2 regions of the Tindallia texcoconensis genome follow, and region 1 is predicted to be linked to the other one. Evidence: riboswitches for the same ligand, from Rfam matches in the RefSeq annotation. Region 1 holds a riboswitch; the other holds the start of a gene.
The links. A riboswitch is a leader RNA that binds a small molecule or an ion and turns the genes downstream of it on or off. The one in region 1 is predicted to bind cobalamin.

Region 2: it holds a riboswitch for cobalamin, as region 1 does, so the genes downstream of both, ACZ47N_RS08630 (cob(I)yrinic acid a,c-diamide adenosyltransferase) here and ACZ47N_RS09870 (ABC transporter permease) in region 1, are expected to answer to the same signal.

Annotation. Positions count from the first base shown of each region.
Region 1 covers NZ_AP042431.1:2,197,518-2,204,878, reverse strand. The annotation lists gene ACZ47N_RS09890 (ABC transporter ATP-binding protein) at 34-804, opposite strand; gene ACZ47N_RS09885 (ABC transporter ATP-binding protein) at 797-1,612, opposite strand; gene ACZ47N_RS09880 (ABC transporter substrate-binding protein) at 1,590-3,164, opposite strand; gene nikC (nickel transporter permease) at 3,228-4,175, opposite strand; gene ACZ47N_RS09870 (ABC transporter permease) at 4,198-5,106, opposite strand; cobalamin riboswitch at 5,404-5,587, opposite strand; gene ACZ47N_RS09865 (ATP-grasp domain-containing protein) at 5,746-6,606, shown strand; gene rocF (arginase) at 6,659-7,361, opposite strand, start outside.
Region 2 covers NZ_AP042431.1:1,909,463-1,916,823, reverse strand. The annotation lists gene sucC (ADP-forming succinate--CoA ligase subunit beta) at 1-964, opposite strand, end outside; gene ACZ47N_RS08635 (DUF2292 domain-containing protein) at 1,084-1,242, opposite strand; gene ACZ47N_RS08630 (cob(I)yrinic acid a,c-diamide adenosyltransferase) at 1,292-1,798, opposite strand; cobalamin riboswitch at 1,955-2,148, opposite strand; gene ACZ47N_RS08625 (L-cysteine desulfidase family protein) at 2,439-3,701, shown strand; gene ACZ47N_RS08620 (DUF6449 domain-containing protein) at 3,716-5,743, opposite strand; gene ACZ47N_RS08615 (ABC transporter ATP-binding protein) at 5,715-6,617, opposite strand; gene ACZ47N_RS08610 (GntR family transcriptional regulator) at 6,614-7,000, opposite strand; gene ACZ47N_RS08605 (methyl-accepting chemotaxis protein) at 7,274-7,361, shown strand, end outside.

The DNA.
Region 1 (7,361 bases):
AACTACTTAATTGCTTCATAGGAAAAGCGGCCTTTATAGGGTAAAGACCGCTTTCATTAGTGACTTTGTATAGGGATGTTGCGCTTCATTCAAACGACAACTTTCAATATTTTCAACTATTGCCCCAGATTTCATAACATACAAACGGCCACACACTTGCTGGGCTAATGCCAAGTCATGTGTGATAAACAGCATTGACATAGATTGTTGATTCTTTAGCTTCATCAATAATCTGACTATTTCCTGCTGAACTGTTACATCAAGGCTCGATGTCGCCTCATCACATACCAATAACACTGGCTTTAATCCGATTGCCCTCGCAATAACCACTCGTTGTAATTGTCCCCCGCTAAGTTCACTTGCATATCGTAGTATCATTTCCTCAGGAAGATACACTTGTTTCAAAAGGTTCTTGCTGAATCTTTGTGCTTCTTTCTGTTTCATTAAACCAAAGTTTATAAAAGGTTCTGCTAAGTATTCTCCAATACGCATTCGCGGACTAAATATAGACATCGGGTCCTGAAATACCATTTGAACCTTTCTATAGTATGCTTTGCGATCTTTATGATTCTTAAAACTCCTAAATTTTCCTTGAAAAAGAACATCCCCTTCGTCTTCCTCTGTAAGCCCACAGATTATCCTCGCCAAAGTGCTTTTTCCGCAACCACTTTCCCCCACCAAGCCTATGGCTTCTCCTTTCGCTATTCTTAAGCTGACAGAGTTAACTGCTTTCAGGCTCTTTTGCTGCTTCCCAGGATAACTTTTCGACAGGTTTTCTATTTGCAACGTTGCATCATTAATCATGCTCACTTCCTCCCAATTTGGGTACCGCTTCCAAAAGACGGTGGGTATAGTCGGTTGCGGGGTGCTTTGTTAGAATTTCTGTCGAAGCTTCTTCTTCAATACAGCCTTCTCTCATTACCACAATGCGATCGGATAAAAATGCTGCACAACCAATATGATGGGTGATCATTAAGATGCTGGCACCTTCCCGTTCTCTTAGCTTTTTCATCTCTTCAACAATTTTTCTTTGAGTAATCACATCTAGTGCACTGGTTGGTTCATCTGCAATAACAAGACGAGGAGCCATTGCTGTGGCCATCGCTATAGCAACTCGCTGATTCATACCACCACTCAATTGAAAAGGATATGCTTGCATGACACGCATTGGATCTTTCAAATCCAGTTTCCTAAGGGTATCCACTGCTTTTTTCTCCGCCTCTTTAATCGTTCCCCCGTGATGAGTTCGAATGCTTTCAATAAACTGTTTTCCTATTCGTCGTACTGGGTTCAAATATCCAGACGGATTTTGAAAGATCATAGCAATATCGTTACCTCTGAATCGTTGCCAGTCTCTTTTCGAAAACCGAGATACATCCTCACCCTGAAAATAAATCTGACCAGAAAGCCTTTGAGCGCCAGCAGGTAGAAGGTTCATTATAGCTCGCGCTAAAGTAGACTTACCACTTCCACTTTCCCCCACAATAGCTAGAATTTCTTTTTGAAAAATTTGTAAATTGATTTGTTCTAAAACAATTTCATGACCATATGCCACCGTAAGATTTTCAATTTTTAATAGTGGCTGTTTTTCATTGCAGTTTTGCCCGTTCATCAAGGTAATACACCTCTGAAGTGAATCTCTTTATACCAGACAACCGTCTATTGTGCACAACGTTTCCTTCTCCATAATACAGAAATAAGGCTGGCACATCCTTTAATAGAATTTCCGAAGCTTGCTTTCCAATCTCATCCCGCACTTCTTTTTCCGTTGTTTGCATCAAATCTTCAATTAAACTGTCAAGTTCAGCATTGCTGTAATCTCCACGATTCCCAACACCATCCGTTCCAAAGCTTGCTTGCAGAAAGCTTTGTGGATCCCCTGTAGGAGCTGAAGTCCAGCGTTCCCATCGCATGTCATATTCTCTATTTTCCACCAGATCGGTATCGCTTTCCACTAAAAGTAGTTCCATATCCAAACCAATGTCTCGATAATGAGCTTGCATCGCAGAACCAATTGTGTTGGGAACTTGTCCTAAATCGGTTCTCGCTACATAGTTTAACTTTATTTTCTCTCCTTGATATTCACGAAATCCATCACCACTTGTATCAACCATACCAATCTCATCAAGTAAGGCTTTAGCTTTTTCTGGATCAAATTCGTAAGGAATCTCCCCATCATAACCGAAAGCTAGCTGAGAAGTAAAAGGTCCTTTTGCTGGCACACCATTTGCCAATTTCTTCGCATAGCTGACTTGATCAATCCCATGCACCAGTGCTTGCCTAAACTCAGGGTATTGCATATAGGGTTTGTTCATGTTTAATCTCATTTGGAAAATTCGTAGATTTGGCCCTTTGAGAACTTCATACTCTTCGTTATCTTCAAAAAGCGTCAGATCTGTATGGTTCAACTGTGTGGCGAAATCAATTTCTCCTGTTTGAAGTGCCATTGCCCGAACCGAAGCATCAGGAATATATCGTGCATCTATTGTTTCGATGCTGCTTGCTCCATTCCAATGATCATCATGACGAGACAATGCAAAACCCTCATCCGAAGTAAATCCAGTCACTTTAAATGGACCCGTCGCAATAGGCTCAACTGCAAAATCAGGTGATTGTGCCGCTTCAGCATCAACAATGATATATACAGGATCCGCTAAAAGGTTCAGCAACGTTGGCCAAGCCTCTTGGGTACGGATCGTCACCGTAAATTCATCTGCTTCAATTGTTTCAACAGGAAATTTCACATCATCGCGATCCGTCATCTCCAGTGCACGCTCAATTGAAGCTTTCACCGCTTCCGCATCAACTTGTTTCCCATTATGAAAATATACATCCTGACGCAACTTAAATACAGCTGTTTGATCATCTTTCATTTCCCATTCTTCTGCAATTTTTCCCATAAAATTCATATTTTCATCCAATTGGATCAAATTTTCTCCAACACCCAAACGCGCTAGTGCCCATCCATGCCAAGCAGTTGTTGGTTCCAGGTCTGCATCTAGCCAAAACAATCCTACATTCACATGAGTATTTTCATGATCTGCATTTTGTACTCCATTTTCTATTGACTCCTTTTCAGACATCTCCAAATCGCTATCTGTATCAGAGCATCCCATCATAAGCATCAATATAAAAATCATCAATACCAGCATTTTTTTTATCACTATGTACGCCTCCTATTTTTTCCGTTAAAAATGAATAAAACACAAAATCTAATCCTTTTATTATTAGCAGGCTTCACCACCTTTTCTGCCTTCTTTTAGTTCCTGGTAGTATCTTTGCTTTTTTCCGCCTTCTTTACATTTTTCATCCTTCACAAACAATTTTCTAAATAAGTGTCTTTTTCCTACTTGCGGGTACATATTTGTCATTTCTGATTTCGAACTATCATGAGGATCCATTTTATCTCGCAATAGATCACCTGTGATATTACAAATAGACACCACGAAAAAAATAGCCATTCCTGGATAAATCAAAAGCCAGGGGGCTGTTTGCAAATAAGGTCTCCCTTCATTTAACATGCTTCCCCATTCTGGTAATGGTGCCTGTACACCAAGACCAACAAAAGAAAGACTCGCAATTGCCAACATGATGCTTCCTATATCTGTTACATACTGGACGATTAACGTAGGGAAGAGATTAGGTAAAATATAACGTCTTATTATTTTCAGAGGACTCGCCCCCGCCATTCGTGCAGCTTCAACAAAGGGACGGTTCAAGAGTCGGGCTGTAAGTACACGTATCAGCCGTGCGTAACGTGTCCACCAGATAATTGATAAGGCAATGAGTGTGTTGCGAAGCCCTGGGCCTATCAAGCCTGCTACTGCAATGGCAAACACCATGTCCGGAAAAGCCAACACAGCATCTGAAATTCTCATAATCCCTTGATCAACCACACCTCCAAAATAGCTGGCAGTAACCCCTACTATCAGACCAGTTAAAGCCATTGCCGACAAAAGGCCTATAGTGGAGCCAACAGAAATTCGAGCACCATAAAGTATACGCGAAAGCAAACACCGTCCTACTTGATCAGTACCGAGAGGAAAATCATCACTGGGACCCTGCAAAACATGGTTCAAGTTGGTATCTATGGGATCATGGGGTGCTAGAACAGGTGCTACAAAAAGAAATACTAATAATCCAATTACCAATATCAAAGGCCACCACTTTTTCATTGCCTCAACCTCTTTTTCCCCTTCAAGAAATTTCCTCTTTTCTATCTATTAATAAAATTCGTGGATCCAGCAATTTCGTTAAAATGTCTACCAGAAAACTGATCGACACATAGGTTAAGACCATTAGAAGCACAAACCCCTGCAACAGTGGGTAATCACGATAACTGATGGCCTGCAGGACCATCGAACCCAATCCGGGACGCATGAAAAGATGTTCAACAACAATAGTTCCTCCTAATAGAGATGCAATCGTCATCCCTATTAATGTTAGTAATCCAGGCAACGCATTCGGCAGTACATGAAATATTAAAATGCAAATTTCCGAAATTCCCCGAGCTCTTGCACTAATCGCATAATCCATGGAGAGTTCTTCCAGAATGACCGTGCGGACTATTCGAACATATCGACCAATCAATGGCACAGACAGGGTAATGGTAGGTAGCAACAAGTCAATAGCGCCGCTCCCTTGCATAATAGGAACCAATCCAAATCGCACTGCAACTATGTACATAAGCATTAACCCAAGCCAAAAGCCTGGTATCGATAAAGAAAAAAATGTAATAATCCTGATTAAATAGTCTATTAAACGATTTCGTTTCACGGCAGCGATCATTCCCAAAGGCAAGGAAGTTGCCACTATAAGGCCGAGAGAAGCCAATGCCAAAGTAAAGGTATTTGGCATCCTGTTCAAAAGAACCGAGCCAACTGGTTTTCGAAAATGATATGATTCCCCTAAGTCGCCACGGGGCAATCCAGAGACCCAGCGTACGTACTGAACTAAAAAGGGCTGATTCAGCCCCATTTCTTCCCTGGTTCTTTCCAGCGTTTCGACTGTGGGGACTACGTCTCTCGACATAAGTCTCCTTTCTGCTGGATCTCCAGGACTGAAATAGGAAAGTAAAAATGTAATAAACGTGGTACATATGAGCACAACTAACAGCTGAAAAGCTTTAGTTATTAATACCTTCCTCAATTTAAACACCCTTTATTGATAATTCATTTCGTTTGTATTTGATTCATTAGGATACTTTTCCCTTTGTCAATCCGATACTTCTCTATAAGCGTAATGCTTGACCTTGTCACCTTCAGTCTATTGGATTTTTTTCAATAAAAAAACCTTTCCCATATTTAGTAGAAAAGGTTTCAGCTACTCAATTTATTCTGAAGTTAGTGGATCACTAAGCGCCTAAAATATTCGAGTACGACCTCCCTCCCATCTTCCGTGGAAACTTCGGAGCATTTTACGGCAGGTCTCCTGGCTCAGCATCATCGTAAAGATATCCCCCTTCCCATTTTTATAACAGTGGCAGGATATCTCCCTTAGCATTACAGTGGCGGGACCGCGTAGGAATTACACCTACTTCCCCTTTGTCTATTTTTTAAAAATAGACACCATAAAAAATATTTAATTATTTAAATATTATCATGAACAAGCATAAAAGTCAATAAATGATAAAGCTTATCATTTATTGACTTTTATGCTATACTTCTACAAGAAAATGCGTCACTTTCCATTGCATCTTTTACTATGTTCTAAAATTACTCTCAATTTCAGGAGGTTCCTATGCAAATGAACTCAAAGCCAACCTTTGCTATTCTAGTAAGCCAAAAATATTCACTCAGCCATCATCCAGATGACCTCGCCTTACAATCAACTCTACACAAACTTGGTTGCAATGCTTCTATTGTACCATGGGATGATACATCTGTTTCCTACCAGCAATTCGATACCGCTGTCGTTCGTTCATGCTGGGATTACCAACATCGATTACCTGAGTTTATTAAACGTATGCAAGCAATTGAACAACACTGTCGCCTTGTTAATAATGCCTCTACCATTATTTGGAACAGTAATAAGCGCTATCTTCAATGGCTATCAGACCATGAAGTTCCCACTGTTCCTAGTTTTTTTATTGATGATCACATGAACTTAACGCCATTTTGTTGGAATTTCTCTACTGATAAAGTTATTGTGAAACCCAGCATTGGAGCAAGCGGCCATCATACTTATTTGGTAGACGCCCAGGATTTTAACTCCATTAAAAAGCATGTTCTTCATTTAACTCGTAATCAATCAGCCGTATTACAACCATTTATAAAAAGCGTTCAAACTGATGGTGAACGTTCAGCAGTGATTATTGATGGTGACCCGGTTTTTGCTATGAAAAAAAAGCCTGCCGAGAATGGTTTTTTAGTCCATGAGCACTGGGGTGGAACTTACTCTGAAACGTTTCTAACCCATAAAGATCGTCTTTTTTTAAAACACTTAATTAAGGTTCTTAACCCAATTCCAATGTTTATGCGGGTAGATTTTTTGTACGATGAACAACAACAACCATTACTGCTTGAACTTGAAATGATCGAACCAAATTTGTACTTGTCTCGAAACCCCTTGGGCCTTAAAAAGCTTTGTAATGCCCTGATTCGATAAAAGGCTCCAGAATATTTTTCTGAAGCCTTTCGCTTTTATCTACTAATCCTTTTTATAACAATCTTTCTCCCAACAAAGAACTTATTAAAGCGACAGCTACTTGTGCTGTTTTATTTTTTTCATCTAAAATAGGATTTACTTCCACAAATTCAGCCGAAACAATCCCATCATATTCTGCCAGCATTTCCATGGCAAGATGTCCTTCCCGATAGCTAATACCACCAATAACCGGAGTCCCTACTCCAGGGGCATCGCCAGGATCTAATCCGTCTAAATCCAAAGATAGATGAATACCATCTGTTTTATCTTTCAAATATTCCAAGGACTCTTCTATTACTTTAGCCATGCCCATTCTATCAATCTCATGCATGGTGTACATTTTGATTCCTTGTGCTTTCACCAACTCTTTTTCGCCCTCATCTAAAGCCCGATGTCCAATCATCACTACATTCTCCGGCTTTACTTTTGCGATTGGTTGATGAAGGTTTGTCAGAAGCTTATTGCCAATTCCTAAGCTTGCGGCTAAAGGCATCCCATGTATGTTACCAGACGGCGATGTTTCTTCTGTATTTAAATCAGCATGGGCGTCCACCCATATAACCCCTAGATTTTCATAATGGTCTGCTACTCCTGCAATCGTTCCAATAGCAATGCTATGATCACCACCTAAGACCAGAGGAAAGCAACCTTTAGCAATAATTCCACTTACTTTTTTGGCTAATGCTGCATTCACTCTTTCTACTTCCACTAAGTTT
Region 2 (7,361 bases), 290 kb from region 1:
TGCCTCCAAATATATTGACCAAAATTCCTGATACCTTTGAATCTGACATAAGGATTTTGAAAGCTGCTTTAACTGTTTCTTCTGTGGCTCCACTTCCTATATCCAGAAAATTCCCAGGATGGCCACCATAATGCTTGATGATATCCATCGTGGCCATGGCTAAACCTGCTCCATTAACCATACAGCCAATATTGCCCTCCAAAGAAGCATATGCCAATCCATGAGATGCCGCTTCCACTTCTTTTTCTTCTTCTTCATTGAGATCCAAATATTTCCTTAGGTGAGGCTGACGAAAAAGAGCATTGTCATCAAAACTAAGTTTTGCATCTAAGGCCTGTACCTCTCCACTTTTCGAAATGACTAATGGATTAATTTCTGCCATAGAGCCATCTTGTTCGATAAAGCATCGATACAGATTTTTCATTAGGTCTACGGTATCTCGAAGTTGCTCTGGTGGTATTTGAATCCCATGGCAGATTCGATGTGCCTGAAATTCCGCCAGTCCTGTTACAGGATCGATGATTTCCTTATGGATTCTATCAGGATTTTCCGCTGCAAAGCTCTTGATATGGGCATCATCTTGTTCTGAAGCAATTATCATCACCCTTGCAGCTTCAGGATCCAGCGTAATGGCTATATAGTACTCTTTCCATATTTCGCAGCTTTCTTCAATCAGCAGTTTTTTTACTACTCGACCTTCTGGACCCGTTTGGTGGGTCACCAAAGTTTTTCCCAAAAGATGTGCGGCTTCAGTTTTCAAATCCGCCAAATTACTGACCATTTTTACCCCGCCAGCTTTTCCTCTGCCTCTAGCATGTATTTGTGCTTTGACAACAGCTTTGTCTGTTTCTATGCTCCAGCCTGCTTTTTCCACCTCTTCTAAAGTTCCGGCAACAAACCCCTTGGGAACGGGTATCCCATACTGCTTTAATAAAGTTTTTGCCTGATATTCATGAATATTCATCTTTCAACCTCCTTTCTTTGCCTATTTTCTCCAAAAACAAAAACCAGAAATCCCTAAGACTTGCTCTTAAAGGACCTCTGGTTTTCCAGTCAGTTCTCACACTATTTAATTGATCACGTTTACAGTTTTATCGACTCTTTCCATTCTTCAACACGAACTACCTGTCCGTCTTGGAACACCAAACGCATTTCTCCATGCCTTGTCTCACGAATCATTTTCAGCAGCTTTCGTTCTCTTTGTGACAACTCCTCTATTCCCATCTTTCTTTCCGCTAACATATCGCTTCCTCCTTTTGGTATGTTTTATCCATGGGACGTTTCCCCACCATTAACGATTTTCTTCCGCCACAGCCAGTGCAAACAAAGTGTCGGATAAACGATTAAAATATCGCAACAAGCACTCACTCACCTCTTCTTCTCGCATAAGCCATATGATTCTTCGTTCCAGGCGACGACAAATGGTTCTTGCCGCATGCAAATTGGCTGAAGAGAGATTGTTCCCAGGCACTACAAAACCTAAGGGCTTTTCCAGTTTCTCCATATATGCATCGATAAACCCTTCTTGCTTCTTGATATGTTCTTCTGTGATCTGTTCTCGAAGCTTTTCTGGGTCCCGAGTAGCAAGCTCTCCACCTGCCACGAAAAGTTCCTTTTGAATCTCTTCCAAAACTTCTTTTACTGCCTGATTCTCAATAGTTGCCCTAGCCACGCCGATAAAGCTGTTTAACTCATCCACCGTTCCATAACACTCTACTCGACTTTCATCTTTTGTCACTCGTTGCCCATCCCACAAACTCGTTTCTCCGCCGTCTCCGCTCCGTGTATAAATCCTCATCCTTTATCCCTCCTACTGTGGCTTTCATGTCTATTGGCATAAAAAAACTTCTCCAGGAATTCAGGGAGAAGTTTTATCGGAATGATTGCATTCAGAGCATACAGATATTTAGGAACTTTCTGTATCCACTCAGTCTCCTTCCCATCTCCCGTGAGAAATCCAGAGTATTCTATGGCAGGTCTCCTGGCTTAGCTTCATTGCATACCAATCTCCTTCCCATTGTTGTTCATCAACAGTGGATATGATTGGTGGCTCAGCATTACAGTGGCGGGACCGCGTGGGCATTACACCCATCTTCCCTTTTAATCTGTTCTCGTAATCAAACAGACACCATAAAATAATATTCAATTCTATCAACATAAGCATAGCATATCTTTATACCCAATTCAAGCTATATCCTCTTAGTTCCTTTTTATCTCCCTCATCCTCTCATTTGCTTTTGTTTTCCCTGGGATTAGTATCTAGATGCCTCTAATTCTATGGCTATCATCCCCTAGACCCTACTGATTCTTGGAGGTTTTTCAATGGTCTATGGCGAAGAAGCACCTTGTAGTACATGAGTTTGCTTCTATTTATTGACAGGCTCCTTTATTTGTATAAGAATAGAAGGAAGAACCCTAACGGAAAGGTGGTTATCCCATTGAAGGATGTATATATCGAAGTTTTAAAGGAAGAATTAGTGCCAGCCCTTGGATGTACAGAACCTATTGCTATTGCTTATGCCGCCGCTAAAGCCAGAGAAGTGCTGGGGCAAATGCCCGAGTCCATCCAGATTGAATCCAGCGGAAATGTGATCAAAAATGTAAAAGGAGTTACGGTTCCTATGACTCCAGGCATGAAAGGCATTGAAGCTAGTGCTATTCTTGGAGCCGTCGGAGGAGATTCTTCCAGGAAATTAGAAGTGTTAACGGCTGTTACGGAGGAACATATTCTCAAAACAAAAGAATTCTTGGAACAGAAAATTTGCCAAGTCACATTAGCAGAAGGAGTAGAAGGTCTTTATATTAAAGTGTTTGTTAAGGCTGCCAATGATGAAGCCAGCGTTACTTTAAAAGATTGCCATACGGGTATTATTGAAATCACTAAAAACAAACAAATTATTGAAAAGGAATCCACGATTGATGTACATGCCACCCAACAACAAGTGGACAGAAGCTTTTTAAGCATCCAAGGGATTTACGATTATATTCAAACCGTAGATGCTGGAACATTAAAACCTGTTTTAGAAGATCAAGTAACCATGAACCGTGCCATCGCTGAAGATGGACTTGCAAACCCCTATGGAGCCAACGTGGGAAAAACACTGCTGGAACTCTATGGTGATGCCGTAGATAATAAGGCTAAAGCCTATGCTGCCTCTGGATCTGATGCTCGGATGAGCGGCTGTTCCAAGCCTGTAGTTATCAACTCTGGTAGCGGGAATCAAGGCTTAACGGTTTCTTTGCCGGTTATTGTTTTTGCCGAATATCTAGATGTTTCGGAGGAAGTCTTGTATCGAGCATTAGCTCTAAGCAACCTTATTTCGATTCATATCAAAACAGGTATTGGAAAGTTATCTGCTTTCTGCGGTGCTGTCAGTGCTTCCTGCGGTGCAACGGCTGCCATTGCCTATTTACACCAAGCTCCCTTTCCTGTAATAACAAGATCTATTGCAAATACGCTGGCGAATACCTCTGGTATTGTCTGCGATGGTGCCAAAGCTTCTTGTGCCGCTAAAATTGCTTGTTCTGTCGATGCAGCTATATTATCATTCCGCTTGGCTGAAAAAGATCAGTACTTTGAAGCCGGTGATGGCCTCCTTAAAGAAGATATTGAAGAAACCATTCGCAGTGTTTGCCGAATGGCCAAAATTGGAATGAAAGAAACCGATGTAGAAATCCTGAAGATCATGATTGAATCCTGATCTTCAGGATTTTTTTACTGCATATAAATAAATTCTGGTAGTTGACCTGGTTCAAAGGCTCTTATAAATAATTGATTGTCAAATTCATCAAAAAAACCAACTACATACACAGGATAATATTCACGGGCTCTCCAGAAAGATGAAGAGCGATTTAAGCTTGCTTCAATTTCCTCTACATCCTTGGTGGAAATCCCATCTCCTATTTCTATAAACCCATTTCGCTCTATGACTTCCATTTCATTTTCCGACTCCACCATCCGTACAGATACTTGGGCTATATCTTCTGGAACTACCGTAACCTCATCATAGTGATCCTTGTCTTTTAACCACTGATCTAGTGCTTCAAAATTACGGTTTCGATCAACATATAACTGGCCGCGATCACCATAATAGGGAGGCATTGATTTTTGTTTGCGATCTGTTAAATGAATACGAATAGATCCTTCTGAATCACTTGGACCATATAACGTATCATAATCCGCTCTTTTGATTTCTTCCTGAATAATACTTAGGACTTCTTCTGCTTCTTCCTGCTGCAAGATCTTTCTTTTGTCCATTTCTCCAGCTCTAAATTCTATATGAGATACGTCTTCTGGCTGTAATCGGAGTACTGGGAATTCCATTTCTTTGTCTTCCATAAGACCCTGGATGGATTGAAAATATTCCTCGAAATCATGGTGAGACACCCTATATTCACGAACTTGACGACTTCCGTCTTTTAAATGATACGCCAGTGCCACTCTCCTTGTATCCGAATTATATTGATTGCCTTTAAAACGGAACCAATTGGATTCCTGAATAATCGCTTCATGCAGTTTTAGAATTCTTTCTATACTCTGGGATTGACGATAAAAATAATCCCACTCCTCTTGCTCAGAAGCAGTCTTCCAGTTTTCATACCGCCAAAAAGCTCCGTCAAAATAAACTTTTTCAATGTCGTCTACCTTGGGAATTCGTTGCTCATAACCAGTCACATCCGTTACAATTCCTGTCATGATCATCCCTGTGATGGCTGCATAGATGGCAAAACTTTTAAGGTTTTTCCTATTAAAGACTCTAAAACTTTTATTCAATACTGCCAAGGCTATATAATGACCGATCACTGCAAAGAGAGCGTAAGCAATCAAAATCCAAAATACGTTGCCCCTACTAGCGATTTCGGCGTAAAGTCCTCCAGTGAGCATCACACAAAAGGTGATCCCTAATAGAAAAATAGTGTTTATTCCATTAAATACCACCGTTTGACGACATCTTTCCATCCGCCGATATTGGTAAAGAGTTCGAGAAGCAACAAGCAAAAGAACGCAGGCTACCAAATATCCTCTCACTTCCGAGAAGCTTAAGGACTCTGCATACAATCCAAAGATCCGAATGATCGGTGAAAAAACCAAGTATTCTTCCTGCATTAAAAAATCTCCACTAAATCCATACAGTAAAATGTTGAGATTATATGCCATTAGGATCAGCATTCCAGCTGGTAATAGCAATAGAATATACGCAAAAATCCCTTGGGCCAATACCACACCGGAAAACATTCCTACGGTTACGGTGGAAAGATAGATGACGAAATTCATCAATAATGTGGTACCCATCCATTGCCAAATAGTTTCTACTGCCAAGTACTGGTTAAGCACTGTCAGGCTTCGGATAAGAAAACTGATGCCACCTATTAAGGCTACGGGCAAGGCCCACAACAATACACCACTGATGAGATGGCTCCAAAACATAGTTTTTCTTGTCATTGGAATGCTATGCAGAAAGTCTGAGGATGATTTCTGTTGTAAATACTGAAATACTAAGATTGCCGTAATAAAAGGCACCGTCAGCATTAAAAACATCTGAAAAGGCTCTCCACTAAATTCATACATTCTCGTAAATGTTTCTGGGTAAAAATGAGGTTCTTCATGGGATGGTAGTCGCATCATGATCCGTAGAGGTAATAGGAGCATCAGTGCCATAAAATAACTTCCGCCTACCCATACAAAGCGTTTTAATGCAACCCCTATAATTCCTTTATGCAAAAATGATTTGATCCACTTCATATGCGTGATCCCCCATTTCATAAATAAATATTTCTTCTAGGGTTAATGGCAAGATGTCCAGTAGCACTGGTTGAAACACTTTAAAATCCTCCATTAGTTTTTCTTTTTCCCCCCGAATAATCATGAGATGAACACTTCCCCGTTTTTCGACATGAAGTACGTTCATCCATTGAAGCCATTCTTCTGGCGGCGTTTTTTTAAAAGCAACTTGAATCTTGTGAATATCTTTTTTCAACTCATCCAAATCTTTTTCCAACAACAATTTACCTTGGTGTAAAATCCCTACATGATCACAAAAATCTTCCATTTCTCTCAGGTTATGGGAAGAAATAATAATGGTCATTTCTCGCTCTGCTACGTCTTGGACCAGCAAATTTTTTACTTTTTGACGCATCACAGAATCCAACCCGTCCAGCGGTTCATCCAAAATCATCACCTCTGGCATAGCTGCCATGGACAGCCAAAAAGCAACTTGTCGCTGCATGCCTTTGGAAAGTTTTTGGATTTTTTGCTTTCGGTCAATACCAAAAACCGATTCCATCTGTCGATATCGTTCTTCATTCCAATGTAGGTATGTTTCTCGATAAAACCCAGCCATTTCTTCCACCGTAAAACCTGGAAAAAAGTATAAGGCATCTGGTATCATGATGAGACGTTGTTTTAAAGCTTCATTTTCAAAAACAGAGGCTTCCTTTATCTGCACCTCTCCGCCATCTTCCCGATAAATACCTGCGATGGTTTTTAGCAGCGTTGTTTTTCCAGCTCCATTAGATCCCAGCAACCCATAGATAGAACCTTTTTTCACCTGCATGCTTAAACCTTTTAATGCTTCTATATCATCAAAGTGTTTGGTTAAACCACTGATATTGATCATACTGATCGCCTCCCCTCTTGCTGATCCTCCACTTCTTGAAGGATCTCTGCTAATTCTTCTTTATTCATTCCAAGAAACAATGCCTCTGTCACCAATTTTTTGATTTGCCCTCGTAACTGTTCCTTTTTTTCCTTTTGCATTTTTTCCATCACTGGCGCTACAAAATTCCCCCTTCCTTGCACCGTATACACATAGCCCTGCTTTTCCAACTCTCTATATGCTTTTTGAATGGTGTTCGGATTAATCGTGAGCTGCTGCGCCAAGGATCGAACCGATGGCAGCTGTTCATCTGTAGCAAGTAGCTCCGTAATAATCATCTCCTTAATTTTGTCTATTAATTGTTCGTAGATGGGAATCCTACTCCTTAAATCCAATTCAAACATCGCTTCACCTCGTTTCGCATTTTCATTTATTTCCTTGGGTGAATTGTCTGTACTATTAAAAGTAGTACAGTTAGTACGCTCTTAGTATAATCAGCTCACTTCAACTTGTCAAGTTATATTTTTCTTGTTTTCTTTGATGCTTCTAGTGTTCACTCCCTATTTTTCTACTCTTAGTTAAAAAACCTTGTTTCCTATTACTTTTTCCATTAGAATGTTTCTAACAGATAACTGTGTTTCACCAAACCTTAGATTCAAAGAGGAGGCCACCCGTATATGAAAAGTTTAAAAACAAAGATGATGATGACTTTTTTGGCAACCAGCATCCTACTCCTATTAGGTGCAGGCATCATTTTATACTCTT